DNA from 2 places in the Azospirillum baldaniorum genome. Region 1 is predicted to be linked to the other one. Evidence: predicted binding sites of a transcription regulator. Region 1 holds the regulator's gene; the other holds the start of a gene.

Region 1 (5,072 bases):
TTCCTGCTGAACGACGCCTGCTACTTCGCGAAGAAGACGCTGGTGTCGGCGGCGATCCTGCGCTTCGACGGTCAGGTGTCCACCTTCAAGGCGCATCTCGGCGATCCGCACCCCTGCTACCGCTGCCTGTTCCCGGAGCCGCCGCCGCGCGGTCTGGTGCCGTCCTGCTCCGAGGGCGGCGTGCTGGGAGCGCTGGCCGGCTTCGTCGGTTCGCTCCAGACGACCGAGGTGCTGAAGGAAATCATGGGCATCGGCGAAGGCCTGTCGGGCAGCCTGATGATGCTGGACACGCTGCACGCCTCCTTCCAGCGCATCACCGTGCGCCGCGACCCGGACTGCCCCCTGTGCGGCACCCACCCGACCATCCACGACCTGTCCGCCCACTGAGCGGCGGCTGAGAGGTTCTCCCCATGGAAGGTCCTGAAAACCTGTCCATCGTCCTGTTTGCGGGCGGCTTCGACCGGGTGCACTACGCCCTGGTGATGGCCAGCGCGGCGGCGGCGACCAACCGCAAGGTCACGCTGTTCTTCACCGGCCGCGCGCTGAACACGCTGCTGGCCGGGGACTCCGACGGCGCGCCGGGCTGGCACCGGCTGGATCCCGCCGACGACGGCCGCCGCCCGGCGGAACGCGACGCCGCCTTCACCGCCAACGGGCTGGCCGGGTTCGAGGAGTTGCTGGAAGCCTGCGTGATGCTCAAGGTCACGGTCATGGCCTGCGAGATGGGCCTGCGCGCGCTCGGCCTGCCTGCCGGTGTGCCGCTGCGCCCCGACGTGCCGGTGAAGACCGGCGGTGTCGTCACCTTCCTGAACGACGCGCCGAAGACCGGCGCGATCCTGTTCGTGTGAGCACCATGACCGACGACCACAGCCCGGTGGACCACAGCCTGGTGATCGAACACGCGAACCGCTTCGAGGCGATCGCCGCGGAGGGCTTCGAGGGCCGGCCCTACCGGGACGCGCTGGTCCATCTGGCGCAGCATGTGACGGCGCATCCCGATCTCGCCCCGCGGGTGGCGCACGCCCTGCGCATGATGATCGGCTTCATCGAGGACAGCGACCCGGCGAAGCGCTTCGGCCCGAAGGTGGCGATTTTGCGGGAGGCGGTGGGGCTGCTGGAGGGGTAGCTTTCGCAACGAGCCCCCACCCCGGCCCTCCCCCGCTTCGCAGGGGAGGGAGATGGTCGCGAAGCGGCGGCTGTCCCCTCCCCTGCGAAGCGGGGGAGGGTTAGGGTGGGGGCAAGGTCAGCGCTTGGGCATTTCGTTCAGATGGACTTGCTGTCCAGCGCGTAGCCGGCCGAGCGGACGGTGCGGATCAGGTCCATCTCCGTCTCCTCGTTCATCGCCTTGCGCAGGCGGCGGATGTGCACGTCAACGGTGCGCGGCTCGACATAGACGTCATGGCCCCACACCACGTCGAGAAGCTGCTCGCGCGAGAAGACACGGCCGGGGTGCTGCATGAAATGGCGCAGCAGGCGGAACTCGGTCGGCCCCAGATGCACGTCGCGCCCGTTCCGGCGCACCCGGTGGGCGGCCAGATCCATGGTCACATCGGCGAACTGCAGAGTCTCGTCGGTCATGCCAGGGGCTGAGCGGCGCAGCACGGCGCGCATGCGGGCGACCAGCTCGGTCGGGGAGAAGGGCTTGGTGATGTAGTCGTCGGCGCCGGAATTCAGGCCGCGCACGCGGTCCGCCTCCTCGCCGCGGGCGGTCAGCATGATGATCGGGATGTCGCGCATCTTGCTGTTGCGGCGCATCTGGCGGCAGACCTCCAGGCCCGACATCAGCGGCAGCATCCAGTCGAGCAGGACGATGTTCGGCGTCTGCTCGCCGGCCAGCAGAAGGGCCTCCTCGCCGTCGGTTGCGGCGTTCACGCGGAAGCCTTCCTTCTCCAGATTGTACTTCAGCAGCGTCACGATGTCGGCTTCGTCCTCGACGATGAGAACGAGCGGCTTCAGCGCCGAATTCATGCTTGTCCCGCTCCCACTGCGCGTCTCGCCGTCACGCGGCATGTCCCGCTCCATCGTTATCCGGGCCGCCGTCCCGCGGCAATCCCCGTTCCACAGCCTCCGTGGCCGCATCCATGACCGAACCGCCCGGCTCGACCACGGCGAAGCTGCTGCCGTCGTTCTTCGGACGCGCCGCGCGCAGCGTCGTCCCGACCACCAGATAATGGATGGTCTCGGCGATGTTGGTGGCGTGGTCGCCGATCCGCTCCAGGTTCTTCGCCATGAACAGCAGGTGCGTGCAGGGCGTGATGTTGCGCGGGTCCTCCATCATGTAGGTCAGGACTTCGCGGAACAGGCTGGTGTAGAGGTCGTCCAGCTCCTCGTCGCGCTCCCAGGCGGCGATGGCGCGCTGGACGTCGCGCTCGATGTAGGCGTCCAGCACGTCCTTCATGATCGACTCGACCAGCCGCCCCATGCGCGGGATGGCCACCGCCGGGCGCACCACCGGCACCTGGGCCAGCGCCAGCGAGCGCTTGGCGATGTTGGAGGCGTAGTCGCCGATCCGCTCCAGGTCCGACGCGATCTTCAGCGCCGACACGATCTCGCGCAGGTCCTGGGCCAGCGGCTGGCGCAGGGCGAGCAGGCGCACGGCCTCGGCGTCGATGTCGCGCTCGTAGGCGTCGATGCGCTGGTCGGCCTGCATGACCTGGGCGGCCAGCGCGACGTCCCGGCGGGCCACCGCCTTCACGGCGGCGTCCACCTGCGCCTCGGCGACGCCACCCATCTGGGTGATCAGGTTGGACAGGCGCTCAAGTTCGTGCGCGAAGGAGCGCACGATGTGTTCGGTGCTCATGCTTCACGTCCTTCGCTGATGGAGGATTCGCGGCGAGGCGGGAGATCAGCCGTAGCGGCCGGTGATGTAGCCCTGGGTGCGCTCGTCCCGCGGGTTGGTGAAGATTTCTTCGGTGTCGTCGCACTCCACCATGTCGCCCAGATGGAAGAAGGCGGTCTTCTGGGAGACGCGGGCCGCCTGCTGCATGTTGTGGGTGACGATGACGATCGTGTAGTTCTCGCGCAGCTCGTCGATCAACTCCTCGATGTGGGCCGTCGCGATGGGGTCGAGCGCCGAGCAGGGCTCGTCCATCAGGATCACCTCGGGGCTGACGGCGATGGCGCGGGCAATGCAGAGGCGCTGCTGCTGGCCGCCGGACAGGCCGGTGCCCGGCTCGCGCAGGCGGTCCTTCACCTCGTTCCACAGGCCGGCGCGCTTCAGCGAGGTCTGGACGATCTCGTCCATCTCGTCGCGGTGGCTGGCGATGCCGTGGATGCGCGGGCCGTAGGCGATGTTGTCGTAGATCGACTTCGGGAACGGGTTCGGCTTCTGGAAGACCATGCCGACGCGGGCGCGGAGCTGCACGGCGTCGATGGACTTGCCGTAGACATCCTCGCCGTCGAGCGCGATCAGCCCCTCGACGCGGCAGTTCTCGATGGTGTCGTTCATGCGGTTCAGGCAGCGCAGGAACGTCGACTTGCCGCAGCCGGACGGGCCGATCAGCGCCATCACGCGGTTTTCCTGGATTTCCAGGTTGATGCCCTTGAGCGCCTGCTTGGCCCCGTAGAACACCTTGACGTCGCGGGCGACCATCTTGGTGCCGTGGATGCCGGCGGCGGGACGCGAAGGCATGGCCGTGGCCGGGATGTGGGTCTGGACGCTCATGGGGTTACCAACGCCTCTCGAATTTCTTGCGCAGGAAGACGGCCAGGCCGTTCATCAGGATGAGGAAGGCGAGCAGGATCAGGATCGCCGCGGAGGTGCGCTCCGTGAAGGCCCGCTCGGGGCTGTCCGCCCACATGTAGATCTGCACCGGGATGGCCGTGGCGCTGTCGGTCAGGCCGCCCGGGATGTCCACGATGAAGGCGACCATGCCGATCATCAGCAGCGGCGCCGTCTCGCCCAGCGCGCGGGCCATGCCGATGATGGTGCCGGTCAGGATGCCCGGCAGGGCCAGCGGCAGGACATGGTGCGTCACCGTCTGCAGCGGCGAGGCGCCGACGCCCAGCGCCGCTTCGCGGATCGACGGCGGCACCGCCTTCAGCGCGACGCGCGAGGCGATGATGATGACCGGCAGGGTCATCAGCGCCATCACCAGGCCGCCGACCAGCGGGGCGGAGCGCGGCAGCCCGAAGAAGCCGAGGAACACCGCCAGACCGAGCAGGCCGAAGATGATCGACGGCACCGCGGCGAGGTTGTTGATGTTCACCTCGATCAGGTCGGTCCAGCGGTTCTTCGGCGCGAACTCCTCCAGATAGACCGCGGCGGCGATGCCGATGGGCACCGACAGCAGCATGGTCACCACCAGCGTCAGGGCGGAGCCGACGACGGCCCCCAGGATGCCCGCCTGTTCCGGCTCGCGGCTGTCGCCGGCGGTGAACAGGGTGGTGTTGAAGGTGCTGCGGATGGAGCCGTTGGCGACCAGCGCGTCGATGGCGGCGATCTTGACGTCGTTCAGCCGGCGCTCGCTCTCCGGCACGTCGCGCCGGATGAAGCCCTTCATGAACTGGTCGATCTCGTCGTCGGCGCGGACCCAGACCGTCTGCGTGGTGCCGACGATGGAGGGGTTGGCGTTGACCATCGCCTCCAGCTCGTACGGCGCGCCGGAGGACAGCAGGTCGTTCAGCGAGCGGCGGGTGGCGCGGTCGGTGGCCGCCGGGACCTGGGCGTAGAGTGCCTGCCGGACGAGGGCGGTGTAGTTCCGCTCCTCGACCTGCTGCTTGTCCAGGGTCACCTCCAGCCGGATCTGCGCCTGCCAGAAGGCGGTGTAGCCCTTGCTGACGATGGAGCCCAGCAGGATCACCAGCATCAGGGACGCGACCCCGACGGCGAGCATCCCGGCGATCCGGAACCGGCGCTCCGCGGCGTAGCGGCGGCGCAGGCGGGCGGAGAATTCCTCGCTCTGGTAGCGCGACTTGGTGACGGCGACCGACATGGCCCGCGTATCCTGTTCCACGAGGTCAGTCATATTTCTCTCGATACTTCTGGACCACCCGGAGGGCGACCATGTTGAGGGTGAGCGTCACGACGAACAGGACGAGGCCCAGCCCGAAGGCCGACAGCGTCTTGGGGC
Region 2 (5,072 bases), 220 kb from region 1:
TGATGCTCTCCAGCCCGGCGACCATGCGCAGCAGCGTGGACTTGCCGCAGCCCGAGGGGCCGAGCAGCACGAGGAACTCCCCGTCCGCGACGCTGATGTCGATGCCCTTGATGGCCTCGACGGCGCCGTAGGACTTGCGGACCTGATTCAGATCGACCGTTGCCATTTCTTATTTCTCGCTGTCCACAAGGCCTTTGACGAACCAGCGCTGCATCAGCACGACCACCGCCACCGGCGGCAGCATGGCCAGCACCGTCGTCGCCATGATGAGGTTCCAGTCGGTCGCGGCCTCGCCGTTGCCGATCATCTTGGTGATGCCGATGACCACCGTCTCCATCTCCGCGCTGTTGGTGATCAGCAGCGGCCAGAGATACTGGTTCCAGCCGTAGATGAAGAGGATGACGAACAGCGCCGCGATGTTGGTGCGCGACAGGGGCAGCACCACGTCCAGGAAGAAGCGCAGCGCCCCCGCCCCGTCGATCTTGGCGGCCTCCACCAGCTCGTCCGGGATGGTCAGGAAGAACTGCCGGAACAGCAGCGTCGCCGTGGCCGAGGCGATCAGCGGGATGGTCAGCCCGGCGTAGCTGTCGATCAGGCCGAGGTTGGCCACCACCTCGTAGGTCGGGATGATGCGCACCTCCACCGGCAGCATCAGCGTGATGAAGATCATCCAGAAGAAGACCATGCGCAGCGGGAAGCGGAAGAAGGCCACCGCGTAGGCCGAGATGATCGAGATGGCGATCTTGCCCAGCGCGATGACCAGCGCCATGACCAGGCTGTTCCACATCATGATGCGCACGGGCGTGTGCATGACGCGGTTGCCCTGCGACTCGCTCCAGGCCGAGGCGTAGTTGTTCAGCATCTCGCCGCCGGGCGTCAGCGGCAGGTTGCCGCGCCCGATGGTGGCGGCGTCCCAGGTCGAGCCGATGATCGTCACGTAGATCGGAAAGGCGAAGATCAGGACGCCCAGCATCAGGATCAGGTGCGGGACTATGTCCATCAGGCGCCCGCCGGAGCGCGGGGTGTCGCGGTCACGGGTCATGAGTAATGCACCTTGCGCTCGACGAAGCGGAACTGGATGGCGGTCAGCGCGATGACGATGACCATCAGGATCACCGACTGCGCCGAGGAGCCGCCGAGGTCGTGGTTGACCACGCCGTCCTGGTAGACGCGGAAGATCAGCGTCTCGGTCGCCTTGCCCGGCCCGCCGTGGGTCAGGGCGTGGATCGTGCCGAAGGTCTCGAAGAAGGCGTAGACGATGTTCACCACCAGCAGGAAGAAGGTGGTCGGCGACAGCAGCGGGAAGGTGATCGTCCAGAAGCGGCGCACCGCCCCCGCCCCGTCGATGCTCGCCGCCTCCAGCACGGAGCGCGGGATGGCCTGCAGCCCGGCCAGGAAGAAGATGAAGTTGTAGGAGACCTGCTTCCAGCTCGCCGCCAGGATGACCATGGTCAGCGCCTGCCCGTCGTTGAGCCGGTAGTCCCAGGCGTAGCCGAGGTTGTTCAGCGCGCGGCCCAGGATGCCGATGTCCGGGTTGAAGATGAACATCCACAGCACCGCCGCCACCGCGGGGGCCAGCGCGTAGGGCCAGATCAGCAGCGTCTTGTAGGCCGACGCCGCCCGGATCTTCGAATCGGCCATCACCGCCAGCCCCAGCGCGGAGGCCAGCGACAGGACGGTCACCGACGCGCTGAAGACGATGGTGGTCTTGACCGTCTCCAGATAGTTCGGGTCGCTCAGCACCGCCTGGAAATTCTCCAGCCCGACGAACTGGCTGCGCAGCCCGAAGGCGTCCTGGAGATGCACCGACTGCCACAGCGCCTGCGCCGCCGGCCAGATGAAGAAGATCAGCGTCACCGCCACCTGCGGTGCCAGCAGCAGGTAGGGCAGCGCCCTGTTGTCGAAAATCACGCGACGTTGCATGGAATCCCTTTCAACCCTCTCCCCTCCGGGGAGAGGGTGGCCCGGAGGGCCGGTGAGGGGGTTGCGCATCGCGGAGCGTCCGGCACAAGCGCATCCCCCTCACCCCTGCCCTCTCCCCAGAGGGGAGAGGGAGTTACGCTCAGTTCTTGTTGGCGCGCTCGAAGTTGCGCAGGACCGTGTCGCCGCGCTTCACCGCGTTGTCCAGCGCCTGCTGGGCGGTCTGCTGGCCCTGGAACGCCTTCTCCATCTCCTCCTGGATGATGTTGCGGATTTCCGGCAGGTTGCCCAGCCGCAGCCCCATGGTGTTCTCCGTGGTGGCGGTGCGGGTCAGCTGCTCCGCCGGCACCTCGGCGCCGGGGTTCTTGTCGTAGAAGCCTTCCTTCTTCGCCAGCTCGAAGCCCTGGAGCGTCACCGGGACGTAGCCGGTGTCCATGTGCCACTTGGCGTCCACCTCCGGACGGGCGAGGTAGCTGAAGAAGGCGGCGACGGCCTTGTACTCGTCGGCGGTGCGCTTGGGCGAGGTCATCACCCAGAAGGCGGCGCCGCCGATGATCGAGTTCTTCGGCGAGGCGATGGCGTCCGGCCAGTAGGGCAGCGGCGCGGCGCCCCAGTTGAACTTGGCCTCCTTGATGATGCGCCCGCGCAGGCCGGACGACGCCTGGATCATCGCGCATTCGCCCGACGGGAACAGCGAGTCCGCGGCGTTGTCGCGCCCGCCGTAGCGCAGCGCGCCTTCCTTCTGCAGGTCGATCAGCGTCTGGAGATGCTTCACGAAGAACGGATCGTTGATCTTCAGCGTGGCGTTCAGCCCGCCGAAGCCGTTGGCCTCCGACGCGAAGGGCTTGTCGTGGAGCGCGCCGACCTGCTCGAACTGCGTCCAGGTCGGCCAGGAGAAGGTCATCGGGCAGGTCACGCCCGCCGCCTTCAGCTTGCGCGCCGCGTCGGCCACCTCCGGCCAGGTCGCCGGCGGCTTGTTGGGGTCGAGCCCGGCCTTCTGGAAGGCGTCCTTGTTGTAGAAGGTGATGGTGGTGGAGCTGTTGAACGGCAGGGCCATCATCTTGCCGTCCTTGGAGCTGTAATAGCCCCGGACCGCCGGGATGTAGGCCGCGGCGTCGAAGCCCGACCCCGTCTCGCTCATCAGCTGGTGCACCGGCTTGATGGCCGGGCCGGCGGACAGCATGGTGGCGGTGCCCACCTCGAACATCTGCACGACGTGCGGGGCGTTGCCGGCGCGGAAGGCGGCGATGGCCGCCTGCATCGTCTCCGGATAGCTGCCCTTGAAGGTCGGGTTGACCTGGATCTTGTCCTGGCTGTCGTTGAAGCCCTTCACCACCTGCTCGAGCTGGCCGCCGAGCGGCTGGGGCAGGCCGTGCCAGAATTCGACGACGGTCTTCTGCTGGGCGTAGGCGGCACCGGTGAAACCGGCGGCGAGCGCGAAGGCGGCCGTCGAGACGGCGAGCTTGCGGCGGGTCAGCATGGTGGTCTCTCCCTGGAACCAATCGATTGCGTAATGTGCTGACATGCAGGGTGCGGGTTGCGGTCCCGCGACGGTCTTGTGAAGATTTGGTGACGTGTCCGGAACACGCGCGCAGGGGCGCGCCGCATCCGCTCTTCGCGGTTGCAACGTCGGTCCTGCGTAAGGCATGGAACGGGACTTAAGGCGGTGATGGATGCTGCGCCGGCATCTGTGGTTTTCCTCCCCGCATGTGTGTTTCTTTTTTGCAAGCCTTAAGGACAGAGGGGGAGGCTGTCAATCAGCCGTACGTATCAGTGCGGACTATCACCCTTACGTCATCTCTCGGGGTGCCATGTTTGGGCGAGCGCCCACAGCGCGGCGTCGTCCCGGCACAGCGACCCGGCCAGTTGCGACAGGCTGTCCCCCATCAGGCCGGAGGAGCGCAGCAGGCAGTAGGACCGGCTCGGCGCCGACAGATAGTGCGATGCCGTCGGGGGCGCGACCGGCGGCGCGGGATACAGCGCGGCAGGCGGCGGGCAGTAAAAGGGTTGCGCACCGGGGTTGTAGCCGGGCACCAGCCGGTCCAAGCCGGGCCGGGGACCGAAGACGCAGCCGCGCTGGTCCCAATCCAGGCTCGTCGTCTGCGCTGCGGCGGGCAGGACGACGAAGGCGGCGATCGTCATCCCCGCCAGACAACCGGCCAGCCGGCACCCTGCTTCGTGATGCATGCTCCCCTCCGATCCCGGGCCGCGCCCATGGGGCACCCAGACCATGACGTCGGGGCCGACGGGCCGTGAACAGCCCCGGCCTTCGGAGGAAGTATGCGCGCTCCATCGACGTCCGGTGCGGCGCCGATGGACGGGTCGGCAAGCGCAAGCGAGGACGGCGCTCTCTGTTCGTTCGGTGGGAGGGAGGAAACGTGCTCCCCGCCCTGTCAGGCCGCGCTGCTGCTCTCGACCGGCCGTTCCGCGGCGCTCGCCGCCGCCAAGGGGACATCCACCGCGAAGACGGAGCCCTTGCCGGGCACCGAGCGCAGCGAAACCGTCAAGCCCAGCAGCGTCGCAAGGCGCCGCACAATGGCGAGGCCGAGCCCCAGCCCGTGTCGGCGGTCGCGGTTCGGGTTGCCGAGCTGGCGGAAGTCGTCGAAGATCGCCGACTGGTCGGCGGGGGCGATGCCGAGGCCGGTGTCCCACACCTCGACGCGCAACGCGCCGCCGCGCCGCCGCGCCGCCAGCAGCACGCCACCCGACTCGGTGAAGCGCAGGGCGTTGGACAGGATCGGGCGCAGAAGCTGTTCCAGCAGCACCGGGTCGGTGCTCACCTCCGCGTCCGCGGGGCGGACGTTGAAGCGCAGGGCCTTGGCGTCGGCCTCAGGCGCGAACTCGTTGAGCAGGCGGCCCAGCGTCTCGTCGATGGGGAAGCTCTGCACCTGCATCCGGACCAGCCCGGCCTCCAGCTTCGACACGTCCAACAACGCGCGCAGAAGCCCCTCCGCCGCCTCGATCGACATCTCCAGCTTCTCGCCGAGATCGCGCGCGCCGGGATCGGTCAGGCGGCCCATCAGCAGATGGTGGAACAGATGCATGGCCTGGAAGGGCTGGCGCAGGTCGTGGCTGGCCGCCGACAGGAAGCGCCCGATGGCGGTGCGTCCCGTCTCGGCCTCCTGGCGGACCCGCTCGGTCTCGGCCTTCGC

The links. The regulator PhoB, encoded in region 1, activates phosphate uptake and scavenging genes when phosphate is short. The targets are predictions, from matches to a motif close to TNTCATAAAACTGTCA.
Region 2: a site for PhoB is predicted at 3,469-3,484, ahead of ugpB (sn-glycerol-3-phosphate ABC transporter substrate-binding protein UgpB). Genes of this name have one in related genera too.

The regions. Positions count from the first base shown of each region.
Region 1 is NZ_CP022253.1:389,314-394,385, reverse strand. It holds gene Sp245p_RS01815 (HesA/MoeB/ThiF family protein) at 1-387, shown strand, start outside; gene Sp245p_RS01810 (DsrE family protein) at 411-848, shown strand; gene Sp245p_RS01805 (hypothetical protein) at 854-1,126, shown strand; gene phoB (phosphate regulon transcriptional regulator PhoB) at 1,264-1,968, opposite strand; gene phoU (phosphate signaling complex protein PhoU) at 2,000-2,800, opposite strand; gene pstB (phosphate ABC transporter ATP-binding protein PstB) at 2,846-3,631, opposite strand; gene pstA (phosphate ABC transporter permease PstA) at 3,669-4,967, opposite strand; gene pstC (phosphate ABC transporter permease subunit PstC) at 4,960-5,072, opposite strand, start outside.
Region 2 is NZ_CP022253.1:609,858-614,929, reverse strand. It holds gene Sp245p_RS02865 (sn-glycerol-3-phosphate import ATP-binding protein UgpC) at 1-166, opposite strand, end outside; gene ugpE (sn-glycerol-3-phosphate ABC transporter permease UgpE) at 170-1,042, opposite strand; gene ugpA (sn-glycerol-3-phosphate ABC transporter permease UgpA) at 1,039-1,923, opposite strand; gene ugpB (sn-glycerol-3-phosphate ABC transporter substrate-binding protein UgpB) at 2,063-3,400, opposite strand; gene Sp245p_RS02845 (hypothetical protein) at 3,715-4,107, opposite strand; gene Sp245p_RS02840 (sensor histidine kinase) at 4,314-5,072, opposite strand, start outside.